Prochlorococcus marinus str. NATL2A: one gene and its partner. The protein of the gene in region 1 binds, or shares a complex with, the protein of each later gene. Links are inferred from orthologs where the notes say so. Each region holds a gene or a part of one and is shown on either strand. Other genes may lie near its edges. The genes, in order: dnaB and dnaG.

Region 1 (11,415 bases):
ATCAGTTCGCTTAGAAGCAGGAGTTGGCAATACTTTAAATCCCAATTCGCTAAATGAAGTGGAAATAATTTCAGCCCCTATTAATGCCTCTGAGACCATTTGAGGCGCCAGAAAAAGTCCTTGTAAAATTGTTCTATTTAAGTCAAAAGTAATACCGCCCTCAGATCCAATGCCTGGAGCAGTCAAGCGACAACATGCTTTATCAACTAAATCAGCTTTCCCCGCAATATATCCACCAGTAGGAACAATAGTTCCACCTAAATTTTTTATTAAAGAACCTGCAATCAAATCTGCCCCTACTGACGTTGGTTCATTCGTTTCGACAAATTCTCCATAACAATTATCAACAAAACAAATACAATTAGGCTGGATTTTATGACATAAATAACAAATCTCTTTAATAACCTCAATACTCAAAGATGGGCGCCATGTATAACCGCAACTACGCTGTATAAATATTAATTTTCTAGGTATTTTTAAAGCTTTCTCCAAAGCTAAAAAGTCTATATTTCCATCATCTTTCAAAGATATTTCTTCATAAGCAATACCAAACTCAATTAAGGATCCTTTACCATTCCCCCGCAATCCAATAACTTCTTCAAGTGATTCATAAGGCCTTCCAGTAACAGATAATAAGCCATCACCTGGCCTTAAGACTCCAAACAAAGAAGATGTAATAGCATGAGTTCCGCTGACAAGCTGAAGCCTTACCGCTGCTTTTTCAGCATCTAAAACATTTGCAAAAATTTTATCAATTATGTCTCTCCCTAAATCTCCATGTCCATAACCTGTTAAAGATGCAAAATGTTGTACATTTAGATGAGAATCAGAAAAAGCCTTTAATACTTTTTCTAACTTAAATGTTATGCTATCAGTCTTTTCTTTAATCGATAGATATAATTTCTTTTCTATATTTTCAACAAAATTTTTAGCAGAATTTTTTAACATATTGTTTTTTAAGCTTCAATAAATTTTAAATCAATTAATCGGAAAAAATAATCTCTAATTTTTCTTGATCTTTAAGTAATAAGCCTTTTTGGCGAAGATTTTCTAAAAAGTCATCTGCACCTTGCAAGTTAGTTGTATTTAACAATTTATTTGTTGCGTGTAAATCTAATAATTCACCATCAAGCTCCTCAGCTGTGTAATCCCTTAAACCCGCCATAACTGCTTCAAATCTTTCTCTTCGTTGCTTTTTGCTTACAGGATATGCTGACATGACTTGCTCTCTACACATTCTCCAAGACCTTCCTTTACATAAATAGTCCGCCAAAGCAGCACTAAGCTCAGGAGCCTCAGCCTCCTCAATGAACCAATCAAAAGAGGAAGGCAAAGACGCTAATCCAACAAAAATCTCAAAAAAATCACCAGCAGAAAGTGGATTATTGTCATTTCCGTCAACAGCAATAGCTGATTCTTGAAGCGATCTAAGCAGCTCAGGATGAACGTTAACTATTTGACTTTCTATATTTTCTAACCCTCGCGAAAGTACTTGATTAACCTTACCCAACGCAAAAAATACTTCAGGACTTGGAGATACAAGTTTTCCATTTCGTAGATTTGAGATTTGGGAACTATGAACTCTACCTAGATCCAAACTTTCAGCCAAAGCAGGAAGAACTTTATGAGACCAGCCATTACGCTCATGCCATACATGCACTAGATGAGCCATAGCCCTTCTGCCTGCAGTTAATTGATCCCGAAAACTAGAGGTCACAAATCACATTCAAGATTGATAGATAGACCTGATTAGGATCCTTATCGTATATTATATACACAACGTAGACAGATCACTAATGGTTTCAAGTTTGATCGAAGCTTCGGCTCCATTAAAAAAACCAGTTGCTGCCGATAAAGCGATGGCTGCATCGAAGAAGCTTCAAGGCCATGTACCAAGGCGGATTCAGAATAAAAGGGCGAGAAAAAGATGGGGAACAGTCATATTCATGCTGACAATACATGCTTTAACCATATTTACTTTGCAAGCTCAATTTTGGAGCTGGCTTGCATTTTCTGGATTTATTTTCTTGTATTGGGTAACTGCTTGCTTGGGAGTAACGACAGGATATCATCGCCTTCTTTCACATCGTTCTTTTCAAGTTCCAAAATGGCTTGAAAGATTTTTTGCAACTTGTGGAGCATTAAGTTGCCAACATGGACCAATTGATTGGGTCGGTCTTCATAGGCATCATCATACTTTTTCCGATACTGAAGCTGATCATCATGACAGTAATAAGGGATTCTGGTGGAGTCACATGGGATGGATGTTTGAAGATGTACCTGCCATGAAAGCGGTACCAAGACTTTCTGGAGATTTAATCAAAGATCCATACTATCGGTTCTTAAATAAAAATTTTTTACTTTTGCAACTACCCTTAGGCGCAACACTTTATTTAATTGGACAATCAGCTGGAGTTGGAGGATGGGCAATGGTCCTATGGGGAATACCTCTAAGACTCGTTTTTGTTTATCACATAACTTGGCTAGTTAATTCAGCAACTCATTGTTGGGGAACTATTGCGTATGAGAGTGGGGATAATTCAAAAAATAATAAATGGGTAGCAGCACTTACATTTGGTGAAGGATGGCACAATAATCATCATGCTTTCCCTAATTCAGCAAAGCATGGCCTTCAACGCAAACAAATAGATCTAACTTGGCAACACATACGTTTTTTGAAAGCAATTGGCTTAGCTAAAAAAATTAGACTCCCTGTCGCGTCGTAATATAAATATCAATATTAAATAGCATTTATTCATTTTCGATCCATGGCTAAGAGAGTTCAAGTAGTTCTGAATGAAGACATAAAAAGTCTTGGTAATGATGGTGATCTTGTTGAGGTTGCTCCAGGTTTTGCAAGAAACTTCTTATTACCCAACAAAAAAGCGTTACCAGTTACTCCAACTGTTTTAAAACAAGTTGAGCACAGAAGAGCAAAACAAGCAGAAAAAGAAGCAGCTAAAAAGCAAGAGGCTATTGATTTCCAAACAGCTCTGACAACGATTGGCAGATTTACCGTCAAAAAACAAGTCGGTGAGGATGGAGTCTTATTTGGAACAGTAACAAATGGAGATGTAGCAGAAGTTGTAAAAGAAGCTACTAAAAAAGACATAGATCGTAGAGACATATCTATCCCTGAAATACATGGAGTTGGTAAATATAAAGTGCAAATTAAGCTTCATAACGAAGTAAATGCTGAAATAAACCTTGAAGTTACAAGTTACTAATAGTTGCATCTTTGCCTGAACAAGCCAAAGTAGGTGTCCTTGTCCAAAAAGCGATAAATGATAAGCACCCCCTCTTCAAATAACGGGGATTTTTCAAAGCAAGGTAGAGATTTTGGAGCTTTTAATAATTCCAAGATTGAGAAGCCTCGTTTTGAAGCTCAACCTGACCAAATACCACCACAAAATTTAGAAGCAGAAGAATCTGTTCTTGGTGGAATTTTATTGGATCCTGATGCGATAGGACGTATAGCTGATTTGCTACAAGTTGAAGCTTTTTACATATCTGCTCATCGAGAAATATATAGAACTGCATTAATGCTTCATAGCCAGGGCAAGCCTACAGATTTAACAGCAATGAGCGCTTGGCTTGCGGATACAAATTCTTTAGAAAAAGTTGGAGGCAACAACAGATTAGTTGAACTTGTTGAGCGGGTTACATCTACAGCATCAATCGAACAAGTTGCTAAATTAATTAGCGATAAATTTCTGCGTAGACAATTAATTAAATCTGGAAATGATGTAATCAAATTAGGCTTTGATCAAAGTCTTCCCATGGAAGAAGCTATTGATCAAGCTGAACAGAAGATCTTTGCTATTAGCCAAGAGCAACCATCCAAAGGTCTAACACCCACAGCAGAAATTTTGACAAGTACTTTCAATGAAATAGAGAGTAGATCACTTGGTACATCAGTAGCAGGCATACCAGTTAATTTTTACGATCTGGATGCAATGACACAAGGACTGCAGCGGAGCGATCTAATAATTGTTGCAGGAAGACCAGCAATGGGAAAAACTTCAATTGTTCTTAATTTGGCGAAAAACGTTGCGCAACTTCATGACCTACCTGTTTGTGTATTCAGTCTTGAGATGAGTAAAGAGCAACTAACTTACAGATTGCTATCAAGCGAGGTAGGTATTGAGAGCAGTCGATTAAGAACGGGACGTTTGCAACAAGATGAATGGCCATTACTTGGTCAAGGTATTAATACGCTTGGTCAATTACCAATCTTCATTGATGACAAACCAAATTCCAGTGTTCTTGAGATGAGGTCCTTATGTCGTCGCCTAATTGCTGAACAAGGTAAAGAACTGGGACTAATTGTGATTGATTATCTTCAACTAATGGAAGGTACTTCTCCAGATAATCGAGTTCAAGAAATCTCAAGGATTACTAGAGGCCTTAAGGGTATGGCAAGAGAACTTAAAGTGCCTGTAATCGCTTTATCTCAATTAAGTAGAGGAGTTGAATCAAGAACCAATAAAAGACCAATGCTTAGCGATCTGCGTGAATCTGGCTCAATAGAACAGGATGCGGACTTGGTTCTAATGATTTATAGGGATGAGTATTACAATCCAGAAACTACTGATAGAGGAATTACAGAAGTTATCGTGACAAAACACCGGAATGGACCCGTTGGAACAGTTAAATTACTTTTTGAACCCCAATTCACTAGATTTAGAAATCTTGCTGCTTAATTGTTTGAAAATTTATTTCCTAAATGCTTAATTGATGATTACTAAACAATCTTCAAATGAAAGTTTTGACGTAATTGTTGTAGGAGGTGGTCATGCAGGCTGCGAAGCAGCTCTGACTTCAGCAAGATTAGGATTGAATACAGCTTTATTTACACTCAATTTAGATCGAATCGCATGGCAGCCATGTAATCCCGCAGTGGGGGGACCAGCTAAAAGTCAATTAGTTCATGAAGTTGATGCGCTAGGAGGGATAATCGGAAAATTAGCTGATTTAACGGCTCTTCAAAAAAGAGTGCTTAACGCAAGCAGAGGGCCTGCAGTTAGAGCATTGAGAGCGCAAACAGATAAGCGATCATATGCACATGAAATGCTTAAAATTCTGCAAAACACGCCAAATTTAAAGATTAGAGAGGCAATGGTTACTGGGCTAGAAGTTGAACATTATCCCAATCAGATTGACCAAAAAACACCAGAAATTCAAGAAAGAATTGGATTTATCAAGGGAATTAAAACCTATTTTGGAAGCGTTTTTCATGCAAAAGCAGTTGTACTTACAACAGGCACATTTTTAGGAGGCAGAATTTGGATTGGCAATCAATCTATGAGCGCAGGTCGAGCAGGAGAGCAAGCCTCTGAGGGGTTAACTGAAGAATTAAAAAAATTAGGCTTTACTACTGATCGTTTAAAAACAGGAACACCTGCTCGCGTCGATAGACGAACTATTGATCTTGACTCCCTCGATGAGCAATTGAGCGATGCTTCAGATAAATTCTTTTCTTTTGATCCTCTTTCATGGAAAAGTGGAGAACAAATGAGTTGTCATATCACTCGAACAACAAAACAAACTCACCAACTTATTAAAAATAATCTTCATTTAACTCCTATTTATGGAGGTTTTATTGATAGTAAAGGTCCCAGATATTGTCCATCCATTGAAGATAAAATTGTACGTTTTGCTGATAAAGATTCACACCAGATTTTCTTAGAACCCGAAGGTAGAGATACTCCAGAAATGTATGTGCAAGGTTTCTCAACTGGACTGCCCGAAAACTTACAATTAGAACTTTTAAGGACACTTCCAGGCTTACAAAATTGCGTGATGCTTAGACCTGCTTATGCAGTTGAATATGACTACATACCAGCCACACAATTAGAAGCAACTCTAGAAACAAAGAGAATAAGTGGCTTATATAGTGCAGGCCAATTAAATGGAACTACAGGGTATGAAGAAGCTGCAGCTCAAGGTTTAGTAGCAGGCTTAAATGCTGCAAGGTTAGTAAACAATAAAGAAGGAATTATTTTTGAAAGAGAAAGTAGTTATATAGGAACTATGATTGACGATTTAGTTACAAAGGATCTAAAAGAACCATATAGAGTGTTAACCAGTAGAAGTGAGTATAGATTAATCCTAAGGGGTGATAATGCAGATAGAAGATTAACTCCTCTTGGTTATCAATTAGGGTTAATTGATGAAAGAAGATGGAAAATATTTAATGCTAAACAACAATTAATCAATCAAGAAAAAGAAAGACTAGAGAAAGAAAGAATTAAAGAAAGTGATAAGTCTGCAAAGGAAATATATTCCTCAACTGGAACACCTATAAAAGGATCATTAACTTTAGCAAATTTTCTCAGAAGAACAAATATTCACTATAAAGATTTAATTACGTTTAATTTAACAACTCAAAGTATTCCTTTAGATGTTGAAGAAGGAGTGGAGATAGATATTAAATATAGTGGTTATTTAGAAAGACAAAAAGCTCAAATAAATCAATTAAAACAGCAAAGCAAAAAGTTATTACCAAAAAATTTAAATTACAATAATATAGAAACACTATCTAAAGAAGCTAGGGAGAAATTAACAATTTCTCAGCCAAAAAGCCTTGGGCATGCTGCACAACTGCCAGGCGTTAGCAAAGCTGATCTAACTGCACTTCTTGTATGGTTAAAAATAGAGAAGATGAAAAAAGTTAAAAGAAAAGATTCACTTCAAATAACAAATTAATAACAGTGAATTCACGTCAATCTCAATTACCTTCTCCTGAAGTGATTTGGAAAGCATCGAAAGAAAATGTTCTTTCAGGGAGAGGTAATCATAAGCTGTCTGGAGCTTGGCAGTTAATGCTATTGGGGGACGGCAGCCCAACAAGACATCTCAAGCTATTAACTGGACATGAAGTTGCCATAAAAGTTATTTCCATGGCAACGGAAAATAATAATGAAATTGGCGTACCAGAAGAAGTCAATGAGCTAGAACCACCTTTAATACGAAGGCAAGTTTGGCTGACATGTGGAGACTTAACCTTGGCCTGGGCTGAAAGCTGGTGGAATTATCAAGAAGCAGAAAAACATCTGCGCAATAAAGATCAACCTATCTGGAAAAGCCTCACCCAAGGACGCTCAGAACTTTTTAGAGAGGTAGATGGATTGGGTTTAGTAAATGCCAATTGGCTGAAATTAGAATTCGATGAAGAGGGACCTTTTTGGAGCAGGCATTACCGATTTTTTCGTGAACAAAAAGAATTAACTGTAATCAGAGAAGTATTTAGCCCAAAGTTAGAAAAATGGCTTGGACCAGTTCCAAGGAAGGCTTTTTGAGAAACTAGTACTTTCTTCGACTAGATCTTGGTATATTTTTTCTTCTTTGAGGAGTTCGTTCATCTAAACAAGAATCGTTTGATTTCGATGTATTTTGCTTAATTAAATTATCTTTTCTTTCCCACTTATTTAATTTAAAAGATTGATCGTCTGGCCATTCATCCAGTTCGTCAGAATTATTTCTCCTTCTTTCAATCTGAGGTGGTAAGGCTTTAGGAGCTCTTAAGGAAATAGCAGTTAAGGGTCTTTTTGTATTGTTTAAGCTTTCTTGAAAGGGTTCAACATCTAAGTCTTCATTATCCAACCAATCGTCATCATCCTCAAAAAACCAATCAATTTTCTCTTCCATCCAACGACCAACTTTATCGAAATTTGCTGAAGTCTCTTTATCTTGCCATCCTCCCCTTCTTTGACCCGGGCGATTACCTGCGACACCATCTACAACCTGTTTTCCAGTTTGTATCCATTTATCCATTCTGCGATCAAGAGGTGCCCGAGATCGCTGACGAATTTGATTACGATTGTTATATGAGCTCATCTTTTAAATTTAACGCTTTCAAACCAACAAGTGAATCACCGTAAAGAAGAAAATTATTTTTTAGTTCTAGAAAAAGGTTGAAATTCAAGCACACATTTTTGATCCCATCGACCTCCAAAATAATTATTACAACAACTACGACAGGCAGCGCCTTTGACAATACGTCGATAACTAAAACTTCGTTTACATGAAGGACAAGTTGCCACCCATTTGGGAATTCTGTTTGATATTGGGAAAGAATGACGAACTGTTACTTGAAAATCAGTTTGAGCGGAATTGATCTCTGCCATACGTTGATGAAAATTAGGCCCATGGGCCTCTTCAACTTTCAGGACAAGATCAATCCAAGCATGAATCATTTCGTGGCACAAAGTACTGTTTAATGCTTTTTGGGGAAGATTCTCTAATACTGGTCTAGACAAAATTATTTCACTAGCTTTAACTCCTAAGAAATTCGTTTTACGTCTATATATCCCAGCCGTAGTCCGCATCCGACCATCACTCCAACGCACAGAGACTCTGGGAACTCCTTTCTCCAACAAAGAGTTGTGAAAATGTTGTCTGTTTAATTTAAGAAATAATGGTAAAACAGGTATTAAAGACATTGATGCAGAGAACTCATTAGCTTTATTATTTCGATAACATTCTGTCTGACTATCAATAACAAACAAGCTAATCTCATAGCTAATAAGTCAGACTCTTTAATCAAAAGGAATTAAAAACATGGATAGCGCTTTAATCAAAGCAATTGGTTTAAAAGCTCTCTTAGTTGGAGTTGGCGCACTTCTCCTGTTTTGGACTTTTAATGCAATTAAACTCGTTGTAAGTGCTAGAGGGATTAATCCTCTTGTGAAAAAGTTTTTTGATCAGATTGCAGCTGGCCGAATAGATGGGGCTTATAGACTTACGACAAAAGCTTATAAATCACACGTCAATAGACAAGACTTCATCAAATTTTTGGGTAGCTTGCAATTAAATCGATATAGAAACTTAAAATCAGGGCGTCCAAGGATAGAAGACAATCAAATCATGCTCACACTAAGCTTGAAATCAGAAGATAAGAAAAATGAAATGCCGCTGGATTTCACTTTTATTAAAATCAACGAAAATTGGCAAATTGATCGTATTGCTAAAGCCAATAAATAATTAAGCAGAATGTGATAAGTGAATTCAAACTTTAATCAACATTTTGAACGTATAAAAGAGCTGAGAGCTTTACTCAATAAAGCAAATTACTCCTACTATGTATTAGATTCACCAGAGATAGACGATTCTGTTTATGATCAACTCTATCGAGAATTAATTGAAATTGAAAATATTCACCCATCTTTAATTACTGATGATAGCCCCTCACAAAGATTAGGAGGTGTTCCTTCTAAAGGATTCAAAAATGTTGAGCATAATATTCCTCTTTTAAGTCTAGATAATGCTTTTAATTTAAACGAAGTAGAAGCATGGTACGGAAGGATCAGCAAATTAATAAGTTCAGAAAATAAAAATATCAAAAAAGTTTATGATCCAGAACTTATATGTGAATTAAAAATTGATGGAAATGCTATTTCATTAAGATATGAAAATGGAATTTTAACTAGAGCAACAACTCGTGGAGATGGAAAAACTGGAGAAGATATCACTACTAATATCAGAACAATTTCGACAATTCCTTTACGTTTATTATTAGAAAATCCACCCTTATGGGTTGAAATTAGAGGCGAGGCTTTCATGCCCAATAATATATTTAATAAACTCAATATTGAAAGAAAAAATAATGATCAACCACTCTTTGCAAATCCTAGAAACTCTTGTGCTGGAACATTAAGACAATTAGATCCCAAAATAGTTGCATCTAGAAAACTTGACTTCTTCGCATACAGTCTTTATTTTCCAGAAAATTGGGAGCCAACTGATAACAATTTTAAAAAACCAATTTCTCAATCTGAATCACTTGAGTTTTTAAAAAATATTGGGTTTAAAGTTAATACTACATATGAAACAACAAAAACATTAAATGAAGCAAATAAGTATTACAAATATTGGGAAGTTAAAAAAGATTTTTTAGCTTATGCAACTGATGGCATAGTAGTAAAAATAGATAAATTTGAAATACAAAATCTATTAGGAGCAACCAATAAAGCTCCAAGATGGGCAATTGCTGTCAAATATCCAGCGGAAGAGAAAGCAACCAAGTTAAGAAAGATAATTTTCCAAGTAGGTCGCTCTGGTGCAGTTACACCAGTAGCAGAATTTGAATCGATAGAGCTTGCAGGAACATCTGTGAATCGTGCAACTCTTCATAATGCAAAAAGACTTGCCTCTTTAGATCTTCATTATGAAGACACAATAATTGTTCGAAAAGCCGGGGAGATTATTCCTGAAGTGATTAGGGTTATAAAAGAGTTTAGAAAAGTTGATGCAAAATTAGTTCAACTTCCTCAAAACTGCCCAGAATGTAATTCGAAGTTAATTCTAGAATCAAACGAAGCAATTACAAAATGTATTAATTATAGATGCGCAGCAAAATTAAAAGGTCTTTTACGTCATTGGGTCAGTAAAGGTTCAATGAATATAGATGGATTAGGTGAAAAAATTATCAATCAATTAGTAAATGAAGGATATGTAAAGTCAATCGCTGATTTATACAAACTTGAAATTGATTCCCTTTTAGAGCTTGAAAGGTTTGGTGAAAAATCTGCAAATAATCTACTAATAGAAATTAACGAATCTAAAAACAAAAATTGGCACAAACAACTCTACGGCTTAGGGATACCTCACATAGGAGAAGCGAATGCTAAATCTCTTTCGAACAACTTTAATAGTATCGAAGAACTTAATGCTATTGCGAAGGAGTCACCTGAAAAAATATCCAATATTTATGGATTTGGGAATGAGATGAAAGATGCAATAGTTAAGTGGTTTGATGATTCTAATAATCAAACCTTAATTAAAGAATTAAAAGCAATTGGATTTTCTCTAAAAGAGAGTTTAGATTCAAACTACAATTCAAATCAATCAAATGTTTTTGATGGTAAGAGTTTTGTCTTAACAGGGACTTTGGATTCACTTACAAGAGATGAAGCAAAAGAATTGATAGAAAGTGCTGGAGGGAAAGTCAGCTCTTCAATTAGTAAAAAAACAGACTTCTTAGTATCAGGAGAAAAAGCTGGAAGTAAATTAAACAAAGCACAAGAGCTTGGAGTAAAAATAATTAACGAAAATGAATTGAAGCTATTACTATAAAATGGTCATAATTTAAAAATGCTTAAAAATAAAATTTTTTCTTTAATCAAAACTGAATGTGGGCGCGCTAAATATGAAATGCTGGCTTCCAAAAAAGGTATATTTAATCGAATAAGACTGTATTGGTTTATCCTGTTTGCAACGATTAAAGATTGGAATTTAACAGCTGAGGATTAATCTAAGGATTTAGAATCCTGATTTATTTTTCTTGTTGAACGTAAAACTAAAATAACAATTAAAATTGTTGAAAAGATACTAATTAAGCTCCAAATAAATGAACTTGTATCAGATCTTCCAGAAAGTACTTCGCCAAAACTTGAAACTTTAAGTGCTAAGGAA
Region 2 (11,427 bases), 970 kb from region 1 along the record:
TGAAATTGATGACTTAAGATTTCTCTTGATTGATCTTCGTCCTGATCAAGCTACAGATATCAATATTCAGCATAAATTAAGAGAATGCCTTTCTAAAAACAGACCTAACAGAAATGAATTAGGTGTACGTATCCCAGTAGTAGCATGTCTAAAGGACAACACTAATACTAGGTATGTAAGGTTGGGCGATCAATTTTGCGTTAAGGATGCTGACCTGGCTTTGGAGGCACTATCTAAGGATTCATTTATTGCAAGATCAAGTAAAAGCCTTGTAATTTAAACTTATTTTCAACTTGAAATATCTTTTTGACTTGTTTTGAATGCATCTTTCATCCTATTGATGTTTGGCTTTATGTTTTCAAAACCAAGAAAACTTCCAGTATTTAAATCCCAACTAGCTGAGAGTATTCCATAACTTAATCCTAATAAACCTATAAGGAAACAAAGCGCTGAACTTACAAGAGTGACTGTTGGAGATATTTCAGCAATACCTTTGCTTATTAAAAAATAACTTCCAATAAATACTCCCATGCCACTTAGGGTTGGAATGCCTGTCGTAAAAGCTATTCTTCTTGCCATTCTATTTGCAACATAGCTTGGTATTCCTGATTTCTTGCTACTACTTTTTGAAGATTTCTTTGAAACTATTTTTGGAGTCGAGTTATTGCTGGATAATCCTATTTTTACTTCTTTAGGTTGGTCCTTTTTGTTTTTCTTTGAACCTTTCATTAGCTTCTAGCAATCTAGTACCAGCCATTATCCTCTAATAGCTAATTTTTCAATGAGCTCTGTATATCTTTTTTCACTTTTAGAACGTACATAACCTAAAAGTCTTTTTCTCTGCCCAATCATTTTGAGCAATCCTTGTCTTGAGGAGAAATCATGGATATTGCCTTGAAGATGTGTGCTTAATTTTGAGATCCTTGTGGTAAGCATCGCAACTTGAACTTCTGCTGAGCCAGTATCAGTTGGATGTACTTGATGTGTGTTGATTAGATTTTGTTTCTCTTCTGTGCCAAGTGACATTTGTTTAGCTTTTCTTATTGAGGAATTCTAATTTAATCCCTAGCCTTCTATCAAGTACTCTTTTCACTTAATTTCATAAGAATCTCTTTGAGATGTTTATCCATTAGATCTGCTTTTTCTTCTGCAGATGATGAATTCAATAACAAAGAATTTTCTTTTTCATTGATTGTGATTATTTTAATTGATTCTTTTATTTCATTATCTACATAGCCAAGTGAATTTAGAATTAAATATATTTCATCAATATATTTGGAGAATTGATTAGCCTCTATGTCATTTTTGTTTTCATGAATTGTTTTATCATTATCTGTAAATCTTTGAAGTTTATTTCTTAGCTCAACTATTAATCTCTCTGCTATTCTTTTACCTATGCCTTGGGTTTTTGTTAATAAATTAGATTCTTTATTTTCTATTGCATTAACTAATTGAGGAACTTCAAATTCCTCTAACATAGCCATACCTATTTGGGGGCCTATTCCATTTACACTGATTATTTCTCGAAATAGATCTCTTTGATTAACCTCTATAAAACCATATAAACTTGTGCCATCTTCACGATCTATTTGATGAATCCATAATTCAAACTCATTTAAAACTTCAGCTTTATCTATTTGTTTTGGTAATAGTTGTATTTCATAGCCAACACCACCAACATTTAGAACGACTCCTTTTCTTGAGGATATTTTCCAAGTATGAACTTTTTCGCCTTTTAACCAGCTAATCATTATTTATTTTGATTAAATTTCTGAAAATATAAAATATTCTCAACCACCATCAATCTGACATCCAACCATTGACCCTCCTACCAAACCAGCAGGAATTGCCCACCAACGATCTTTTCCTCTGGATATTGCTGTAGCGAAGCCAGCGCCTAAAATTCCTCCTGCAATTTTGCCTTCAGAGCAATCATTGTTATCAAATTCATTGTTATCGAATGTTGATCCAGCACCTGGGCAAGGAACTTCAACTGTTTCCTCCCATTTTTTGACATATCCAGGATCTTTTCTTGTCCCCGGAATATATTCTTCTCTATATTCGTTTCTCGTGCAAGTTTTACTAGAAGAGTAGCCTCGCTGATATTCATCTGCAAGAATCGATGTTGATCCACTGCAAATAAAAACTATTGAAAAAATTAAAGATTTACAATTCATATTTTTGATTGTGTTCTCTTGGATGCACTCATACTAATAATAGTAGAAATAAGAACGCAAAATCCACCTAAGTATATTGAACTTGTTATTTTTTCTTGAAATATCAATACTCCCCATATACTTGCAAATATAACTTGTGAATAATTTAGTGAAGTTGCTTGGCCAGCTGGTAGTAGTCTTAACCCCTCTGTTATACAGAGTTGTCCAATCTGTGTAAAAATACCAATACCTATTATCCAGAACCAATCTGTACCAGAAGGTAATACAAAATCATTAATAATAAAAGGAATAGATAAGGGGATAGAGACCAAAGGGAAGTAGTAAATAATTACAAGAGGGTGTTCTTTGGAAGAAAGCTTCCTTACACATATATATGCCAATGATGTCATCAGTGCACCAAATATTGCAATGATTATTGCTAATATTGTCTCTTGAATATTACTGTTGCCGGTGAATTCAGGCTGACTAACTAAAACAATTCCTATCCAACCAATAATGATTGAATATACTATTCTACTTAATATAAATTCCTTTAAAATTATGTAAGCACATATCACTGTAAAAGTTGGATAAATGTATTGTATTACTGTTGCTGTTGCAATAGGTAATATTGTAAGAGCTTTGAAAATACAAAATAGTGCAACTGTTCCTAGTAAACCCCTTATAATTAATAATCTTTTCTGATATCCCCAAGGGTTAATGTTATTTTTATATAAGTAAAATCTTGTTATTATTATACTTATTGTAGCTCGTGCAAATACAAGTTCTGAAATAGGGATCCTTCCCCCAATCGCCTTCACACAAACAGTCATAAGGCTAAATGCAAAACCGCTTCCTATTAAAAATCTGATCCCTTTAAAATTTTTTTCTATATTTAATTTATTGGTAAGTAGTTTTTCTCTCAATTCCTAAATCTCTTAACTAAATATTTAAATATCAATTAAAATTATCATATGGCTTCTGCTCGACTACATCCTAAGACAATTGAGTCTGTAAAAGAGCGCGTAGATATTGTTGATGTTGTTGGTGAACACGTCGTTTTAAAGAAAAAAGGTAAAGAATATGTTGGAATATGTCCTTTTCATGATGATAGTAAACCTTCAATGTCAGTAATTCCTGGCAAGCAATTTTATTATTGTTTTTCATGTGGAGCTGGTGGAAATGCAATTAAATTCTTAATGGAGTTTCAGAGACAAAGTTTTAGTGATGTTGTTCTTGAGTTGGCTAAGAAATATCAAGTACCAATTGATACGATTGAAGGACCTCAACAAGAAAGACTCAAGCAACAGCTTTCACGTAGAGATACCCTTTATCGTGTTTTAAAAACCGCTACTGGTTGGTTTAGAAATCAATTGAATTCTCCATGTGGAGAAAATGCACTTAATTACCTTAAGAATAAGCGTAATTTAAGTGATGGAACTTTAATCAATTTTGAACTTGGTTTTGCTCCAGATAATTGGGATTCACTGCTTAAATATTTTGTAGACATTGAAAAAGTCAGTGTTGAAATCCTTGAATCGGCGGGATTGATTGTTCCTCGAAAGGGTGGTAATGGTTTCTATGACAGATTTCGCAATCGAATAATTGTTCCTATTCACGACAGGCAAAAAAGAGTTATTGGTTTCGGCGGACGAAGTCTTGATGGTTCAGAACCTAAGTATTTAAATTCACCTGAGACTGAAATCTTTGAAAAAGGAAAAAATCTTTTTGGTTTTGATAAATCCACACTTTCCATTAGGAAAAAAGATTATGCAGTTGTTGTAGAGGGATATTTTGATGTGATGGCACTTCATGATTCGGGTATTACAAATGTTGTCGCTTCTTTAGGAACAGCATTAAGTCGCAATCAAATAACGCTTCTTTCTCGTGCCACCGATAGTAAAAAGATCCTCTTAAATTTTGACTCAGATAATGCTGGAATTCGTGCGGCTAATAGAGCCATTAGTGAAGTAGAAAACCTTGCTATTCAAGGTCAACTAGATTTACGAGTCCTTCAATTACCTTCAGGTAAAGATCCAGATGAATTTCTTAAGGATAATTCTCCATCCGAATATGAAGCATTAGCGGCAAAATCACCTCTTTGGATGGATTGGCAAATTGATCAATCATTGAAGGATTTAGATTTAAGTAAATCTGATCAATTTCAGGAAGCCGTTAGCAGCTTAGTAAGTCTCCTTGGAAAGCTTCCTCAAACTGCAATTAGAACTCATTATCTACAGAAGGTTGCTCAGCGTCTTAGTGGAGGTCAAGGTAGATTCTCTCTACAACTAGAGGAGGATTTACGTAATCAAATAAGTGGTCAAAGATGGCACGGTCGATCGAAAAAAATTGATAAGCCTCAAGAAATTAGTCTCAGAGAAAGAAGTGAGGCAGATATACTTTTTACTTATATTCACTGTCCTAATTATAGATCTTTTATTCGTTATGAACTTCGATTAAGGGATCTTGATGATTTCGCGATTAATCATCATCGTGCAATATGGTCTACAATAAGTAACATTGAGGAAAATATGTTTGGTCCTGAAATTGTTGAGAAGATTAATCGTTTTAATGATTCTAATAATATTTTAGCTGATGTTGATTTAATTAAAAAGTTGTTAGATAATTTCCTATCCAGTGATAATGAGCATCTTCCTAAACTTACTCCTTTACTAGATGTTAATGAACTTCGTTTGGCAACATTAAATGACCCCGAGTCGCTCATCCGTGGAGCTTTGGCTGCTCTTGAAAAGCAAAAATCCTTAAAACGTTGTAGACATTTAATTGATGCATGGAGTTCGCAGAGATTGCAAACCCTTGAGAATTGTATAGCCTCTCTTATTGTTCAGGAAAAATCTGAGCCTAGCGATTCATCTGATATGGAACAGAGAGTTATTAGCATGTTTGAAGACTTAAATAATGATGCTATAAATTTTCAACAACTTTATTACGCGGAAAGAAAACACATACTAAATCTAGATCAACAGAGATGTTATAAATAATTTTATATAGTTTTTATCAATGAAAAATATCTCACCTTTTAATTTGGATCAATGTTCTTTATCTAATGATCTATGGCCAGATTTTATCAATAAAATTGGTCTTATTAAGGCAAATTTAGCTGTACGACAATCTCTCGATCTTCAGAGAATGCAGGGATCGACTTCCACTCTACCGGTCCTTATTCTTGAAACATGTGGTACTGCTCTGGTGAATTCCGATGCCGTTAAGACTTATATTGGTCTTTCATATTTGGAGCAAGGAATGGTTTTAATCTTTAGTAGTAAATTAAACTCTATTCAGTTACTTAGAGACAATTAATATTACTAAAATATTATAGACAATATTTTAGTAATTCATTTTTTACTAATCTTGGTTTATCTTCTAATATATATGCTTGTCTTTCTTTTTCTTCCTCTCTGGAAATTCTAATAGATCCATTAAAAGCATTGATCTTGGATGGATTCATTGATAGCTTTCTGTCTATTTTTAATAACTTTCCATTATTGCACTCTTGTGCGACATGAACAGCTTCATGCCTTAAAGCTTTTTTTATATGTAAGGCTGTCCTTTCAAAGACATCCTTATTTTTCTTTCTTAGATGCGTATATCCTTCTCGATTCTTTGCGTTATTTGTACAAATAATAATTTCCTTTTTTACACGATTAAAAAAACCCACATAGTTCTCACCTAACAAACATAATTTTGTATTTTCTGCTGTCTTATATCCCGCCTTTTCAATCATCCTTATTATTTCTACTTCTGTTCTATCTATAAATTCTATGAACTCCACTATATTTTTTTTTCTAGGACTTCTATTCTTTTCAATGTAGCATGACACTCAGTTTGAATTTTAATATGTAGCATCATTGTTAAATATTATACTAACTTCTAATTAGCATATATAGTCGGAATATTTTCTATATTTGTTGTTTTTATACTAGATAGATTTTTTCTTCGGGGGCTCCATTCTGTATCCATCATTGATGATCCCCAATTTATTGTATCTATACCATTTTTCGAATTAATATTATCTATTACATTATCTAGTCTCTGTAGATATAATTCTTCTTTAATATTCTGTGCATCAAATATTAGGTTTTGTTTGTATTGATTGCTTTGAAGTTTATGTAATATTACACCTGCTTTTATAAAATTTTTATATGGTTTAAAAATTTCTTTTGTTAGTGATAGGCTTTTTTCAATCATGATCTTTGAGTTAGAAGTTGGAACGCTTATTTTTTCTGTTGCTTCACTCCTAAAGAAATCTTTTGAATGAGTATTTGTATTCGTAAAAACCGTAATAGCTGAAGATAATTGATTGTATTTTCGCAACTTAGCACTTGCGATTAAAACGTATTTAATAATTGCTTGGCTCAAATCATCTAAGCTATCTATGGGATGTGCAAAACTCCTGCTTACGCAGATTTCTTTTCGATCTGATGAGTTCTCTTTTATAGGGATACAGAGGTTTCCTTTTAATTCATTTTGAATGCGTAGACCAACTACACCATACTTTCCTTTGATTTGGTCGCTTGACATATCTCTAAGTTCTCTCGCATTAGTGATGCCTCTGTCTTTTAGCCATTTAGACATCCTTTTGCCGATACCCCAAACTTTATCTACATTAATTAGATCAAGATAATGATCTTTATTTTCAACACGACCTATATCAAATATACCTGAATTCGTTTGTATCTTTTTTGCTAGATGATTAGAAATTTTTGATAGAACTTTTGTCTCACCAATACCAATAGATATTGGTATTCCTATGTTTTGATAAACCAAAGCCCTTAAATCTTTTCCCCATTTGTATAAGCACTTTTCTTTTGGACGTTTTATAGTTCCAAACGCTTCATCTATAGAGTAAATTTCCAGTTCTTCGCAATTTTTTCTTAGTAGTTGCATTAATCGATTACTTATATCACCGTACAGTTCGTAATTTGAACTTCTCACATTTATATTTAATTGATTTAGTTTATTCTTTAACTTGAAATAAGGCTGTCCCATAGGAATTCCCATTCTTCTGGCCTCTGAACTGCGAGCTATTATGCATCCATCATTATTCGAAAGTACTACTAATCCCTTTCCTTTTATGGAAGGATCGATCATTTGTTCACACGAAGCATAGAAATTATTCCCATCAATTTGAAGTATTACTTTGGACATAATTAGACTTTTGATTGTTGTAGTTCATGTATCGAATAAATCGCTACTCCCCATATTTGTATATCTATATATTCATATAAGTTTATTGCTGGATAATTTTCTTTATCTGCTTTCAGATAATAACTATCTTGCTTTTTGATAAGTCTTTTTAATGTGAATTCTCCATCCAAGAGAGCAACTACAATATGTCCAGGATTTGGGTTTATACTGCGATCTATGATTAATAAATCGTTGTTATAAATTCCTGCGTTATTCATTGAATTACCGCTTACACGTAGAAAGAAGGTGCTTATTGGATTCTTGATTAAGTATTTGTTTAGATCGATACCGAGCTCTATGTAGTCTTCCGCAGGAGAAGGAAAGCCTGCAGAGATAGTTGGAATTAATAGTGACGACAAGCCTTCTGTTGATGAAGAGCGAGAGCGATTTGAACCCATAGGAGCAGATCAATACTATGCATTATAGTACACTTGAACTATTACTCCGCCTTCGGATCTGCTTATTCCTTGTGGTAAGGGCCTCCTTGGGTGATTGCTTTTGCGCGGTAGAGCTGTTCTATTAGTAATAGGCGAGCTATTTCATGCGGAAAAGTTAGAGGTGAAAGACTTAATTGCCAAGAGGCTAAATTGTTAAGGGAAGAGGAAAGACCTGAAGCACCTCCAATAACAAAAGTAATATTTTGATTGTGAGAATTTAGAAGTTTTGTTGCTAGTTGTTTTGATGTAAATGATTGCCCATTTTCGTTAAGAGTTACCAGAAATTCATTTTTGCTGATAATTTCTTTGATCGTATGTTCTTCTTTTAATTGTGTGCTGTCTTTAATTTCTTTAACTTCTAAACCAGGTAATCTTTTTAGGTACATTTCTATACCTTCTTGAATCCACTTTTTTTTTATTTTTCCTATAGCAATGATTTTATAGTGTGAAATATTAAGCATAAAGTTTTTTCTAATCGATATCATCTTCAAGTAGAAATTTTTGAAATTGTGTGTATAGGTTTAGGGCCTCTTCAGCTGAAAGATCTTTAGAACTTTCATTGATCTGTGGATCTGAATTTGAAGAAATTTTCACATTATTTGATTCAAGTTTTTTTAGTCTTTCTAGTAAATGAGGTGGTACGTTCCCATCTGGACTTATTTCCATCAACTCTCGAAAAAGTTGTTCAGGGTTAGTTTCGGTTTCAACTGGGTGTAACTGTTGTGTTTTAGTTTCTTTTTGATTATTTAATTCATTTGATTGAGGTTTTGATATCTCTTTGGGAAGTTTACGTCCTAGCTCTTTTAGACGCTCAAGGCTATGGCTATCAAAAGTCATTTTTAAAATGTATATTGATTGAAGATCTTCTTGTGAGTATATTTTAAATAATTTATTTTTATTTGAGTGAAATATGTGATCGTTTCCAATGTGGTTTGGAGTTTATGCGTATGGGTGGTGATAACACTTTGAATGATTTTAGGCACATCCCAAGAAAACGCTTTGGACAACATTGGTTGAAAGATCAGGGTGTTTTGGATCAAATAGTCAAGGCGGCCGAATTGAATCCTGAAGATTGCGTATTAGAAGTTGGTCCGGGTAAAGGTGCTTTAACTGAAAAATTAATTGAATCCCAAGCAAGATTCATTCAAGCAATAGAGCTAGATAGAGATTTAGTCGTTGGCTTGAAAAAACGTTTTAGCCATCAAAATAAATTTAGTTTGAGAGAGGGAGACATTCTTTCTGCCCCACTGGATGCTGAGAATGGACTCACTATCAACAAAGTTGTAGCTAATATTCCTTACAACATCACAGGGCCACTATTAAAACGATTGATTGGTGAATTAAGAAAAGCGCCTGATAATTGTTTTGAAACTTTAGTGTTACTTATGCAAAAAGAAGTTGCACAAAGACTTCTAGCAAGACCTGGGACAAGCAATTTTAGTGCTTTAAGTGTACGGATCCAGCTTTTAGCTAAGTGTCAGGACGTATGTGATGTGCCTTCTAAATGTTTTCAACCAGCACCGAAGGTGGATTCTAAAGTAGTCATGATTAAGCCCTTTGCATCTATTGATCCAGATTTTTATGAGGTAGGGAATTTATTAGAGAAACTTTTGAAACATGCTTTTGCTGGTAGAAGAAAAAAATTACGAAACACGATTGGAAGTTTTGTTACTTCCAACGATCAAATAAAGGAATTTTTCGCCTACAGAGGTATTAGTCTTGATCAAAGACCACAGGAAATTTCACCTTCCAATTGGTTCGGCTTGGCAAAAGCTTTAAAAGAAACTTGTGTTATCGAAAATGGTACCTTCCAAAGCAAATGAAGATTTTCTTATCGCAAATGCACATGCAAAAATTAATCTACATTTAGAGGTTTTAGGTATTAGGAGCGATGGCTTTCATGAATTAGCAATGGTCATGCAAAGTATTAATTTAAGTGATCAATTGAAAATGATAAAAAGAGTAGATAATACTATTAATCTAAAATCTAATAATAAAGAAATTAGTAATGGTGACGATAATCTAATAATAAAAGCTGCAAAGCTGTTGAGAAATAAAGTAGAAAATCAAGAATTAGGTGTTGATATTGAACTTGAGAAAAACATACCTATTGGGGCAGGATTGGCAGGGGGATCTACAGATGCAGCTGCAACATTACTTGGATTAAATAAACTCTGGAAGCTAAATCTTAAGATTGATGAATTAGAGAACCTATCAAAAGAAATAGGATCAGATATCCCTTTTTGCATATCAGGAGGGAGGCAAATATGTTTTGGTAGAGGTGAAATTTTAGAAAAATTGAAATTTGATCAAATTCAGTTAGGTCTTGTTTTAGTTAAAGACCCTTCAATACAAGTATCTACTCCAGTTGCATACAAAAAATATAAAGAGCAGTTTGGTGAAAGCTATCTTGAAGATGATAGGGATTTTGAAATCAAAAGAAACTCTATTAGATCTATTGACTGGTCTGATCAGTCGCTTTTTGATAATCGTAAAGAAATACAAAATGATTTACAAAAAAGCATTCGCCCTATGACACCAGAGGTTGAGAAGTCATTGAATTTATTATCTAGTTTGCCAGATTCACGTCTTGTTTCAATGAGTGGTTCTGGTCCAAGTTGTTTTGCCTTGTTTCAAAATTATGACCAAGCAAATAAAGTACTCAAAGAACATGTTAACGAATTTGAAAGGGCTGGTTTATCAGCTTGGGCATGTTCAATGATGTCTAATGGAGTTGAATTAAGAAATGAATTCACCTAGTAATGGGTTTAAAAATGAATCTGATGAATTAGCTAATCAATCATCAAGTTCTTTACATCCCAATAGCCCTGAACCACAGAAAGGCCCCATAAGCTTTCTCTCAGGTTCCATTACGAGCTTGTCTTTTAGCTTCTTAAGTCTTTTTATTAGTAAAAAGATAGTTATATATTTTTCTATTCATTCTCCTAATTATTCTTCACCGTTTGCCCAGAGTATTGCTTCTGGTTTTAAAACACTGATTATTGGGATTAGCTTTCTTGCAACTTTTACGTTTGGTTTTATTGGACTGGGTTTGTTTTTAGTATTTATTCGAAGTTTGATTGAAGGCAAAAAGGAAAAAACTGACTAGTATTTAAAGATTAAATTGTCATATTTATCTTTCTATGACTCTTCACGATTTGGGACTTTTGGTTTTATTACTATCTCCTGGGATGTTGCTTTCCATATTGCTTTTATCGACTTTTGCCGCAGGTGGGTAATTAGGCACTGTTTGAGATAGTTTGGAATAACAAACCGGTAATCCGGACGATCTGTTAAAGCTGTGAAAGGGACTCTTTTATTTAATGCTCTTCGAGAAGCAATTGATGAAGAAATGGGTAGAGATCCACTGGTATGCGTGATGGGTGAGGACGTTGGACAATATGGCGGGTCTTATAAAGTGACGAAAGATTTATATGAAAAATATGGAGAGTTCAGAGTCCTAGATACCCCTATTGCTGAAAATAGTTTTACTGGTATGGCTGTTGGTGCAGCCATGACAGGTTTAAGACCAATTGTGGAAGGGATGAATATGGGTTTTTTGTTGCTTGCGTTTAATCAAATATCAAACAATATGGGAATGCTTAGATATACGAGCGGGGGAAATT

The links.
Region 2: the proteins of dnaB (region 1) and dnaG are in contact, whole or in part, in a crystal structure (PDB 2R6A), measured with the Geobacillus stearothermophilus proteins. The link is inferred for Prochlorococcus marinus str. NATL2A from one-to-one orthologs. Residues at the interface, in WP_033016901.1 of Geobacillus stearothermophilus: Ser13, Glu15, Ala16, Gln18, Glu91, Leu92, Asp94, Ala95, Val96, Pro97, Thr98, Ala99, Ala100, Asn101, Tyr104, Tyr105, Ile108; in WP_049624496.1 of Geobacillus stearothermophilus: Lys456, Leu457, Leu458, Pro459, Ala460, Asn463, Ala464, Leu467, Leu535, Leu536, Ile537, Ala538, Gln544, Glu545, Asp548, Tyr549, His552.

Annotation. Positions count from the first base shown.
Region 1 is NC_007335.2:1,776,151-1,787,565, forward strand. The notes cover bases 2,555-5,493. They hold dnaB (replicative DNA helicase), read left to right. Parts: upstream 2,555-3,284; coding sequence 3,285-4,703; downstream 4,704-5,493. Other genes in these bases: PMN2A_RS09640 (acyl-CoA desaturase), read left to right, coding at 2,555-2,726; rplI (50S ribosomal protein L9), read left to right, coding at 2,769-3,227; mnmG (tRNA uridine-5-carboxymethylaminomethyl(34) synthesis enzyme MnmG), read left to right, coding at 4,738-5,493. Also shown: PMN2A_RS09630 (aminotransferase class I/II-fold pyridoxal phosphate-dependent enzyme), read right to left, coding at 1-948; PMN2A_RS09635 (hypothetical protein), read right to left, coding at 983-1,717; more of PMN2A_RS09640, read left to right, coding at 1,797-2,554; more of mnmG, read left to right, coding at 5,494-6,708; PMN2A_RS09660 (chorismate lyase), read left to right, coding at 6,714-7,301; PMN2A_RS09665 (hypothetical protein), read right to left, coding at 7,306-7,839; PMN2A_RS09670 (SprT family zinc-dependent metalloprotease), read right to left, coding at 7,893-8,444; PMN2A_RS09675 (hypothetical protein), read left to right, coding at 8,563-8,985; NAD-dependent DNA ligase LigA, read left to right, coding at 9,004-11,076; PMN2A_RS09685 (TVP38/TMEM64 family protein), read right to left, coding at 11,250-11,415. UniProt on the Escherichia coli protein: The main replicative DNA helicase, it participates in initiation and elongation during chromosome replication. Travels ahead of the DNA replisome, separating dsDNA into templates for DNA synthesis.
Region 2 is NC_007335.2:810,921-822,347, forward strand. What follows is about bases 2,694-5,644. They hold dnaG (DNA primase), read left to right. Parts: upstream 2,694-3,130; coding sequence 3,131-5,158; downstream 5,159-5,644. Other genes in these bases: PMN2A_RS04285 (DMT family transporter), read right to left, coding at 2,694-3,082; PMN2A_RS04295 (hypothetical protein), read left to right, coding at 5,178-5,477; PMN2A_RS04300 (hypothetical protein), read right to left, coding at 5,491-5,644. In the rest of the region: PMN2A_RS04260 (DNA polymerase III subunit alpha), read left to right, coding at 1-280; PMN2A_RS04265 (PAM68 family protein), read right to left, coding at 289-729; rpsO (30S ribosomal protein S15), read right to left, coding at 757-1,026; Holliday junction branch migration protein RuvA, read right to left, coding at 1,077-1,751; PMN2A_RS04280 (cAMP phosphodiesterase), read right to left, coding at 1,791-2,177; more of PMN2A_RS04285, read right to left, coding at 2,174-2,693; more of PMN2A_RS04300, read right to left, coding at 5,645-5,997; PMN2A_RS04305 (Y-family DNA polymerase), read right to left, coding at 6,048-7,325; PMN2A_RS04310 (LexA family protein), read right to left, coding at 7,328-7,762; PMN2A_RS04315 (23S rRNA (pseudouridine(1915)-N(3))-methyltransferase RlmH), read right to left, coding at 7,825-8,262; PMN2A_RS04320 (hypothetical protein), read right to left, coding at 8,273-8,638; 16S rRNA (adenine(1518)-N(6)/adenine(1519)-N(6))-dimethyltransferase RsmA, read left to right, coding at 8,749-9,624; ispE (4-(cytidine 5'-diphospho)-2-C-methyl-D-erythritol kinase), read left to right, coding at 9,602-10,561; PMN2A_RS04335 (DUF3082 domain-containing protein), read left to right, coding at 10,548-10,910; PMN2A_RS04340 (pyruvate dehydrogenase complex E1 component subunit beta), read left to right, coding at 11,103-11,427. UniProt on the Escherichia coli protein: RNA polymerase that catalyzes the synthesis of short RNA molecules used as primers for DNA polymerase during DNA replication.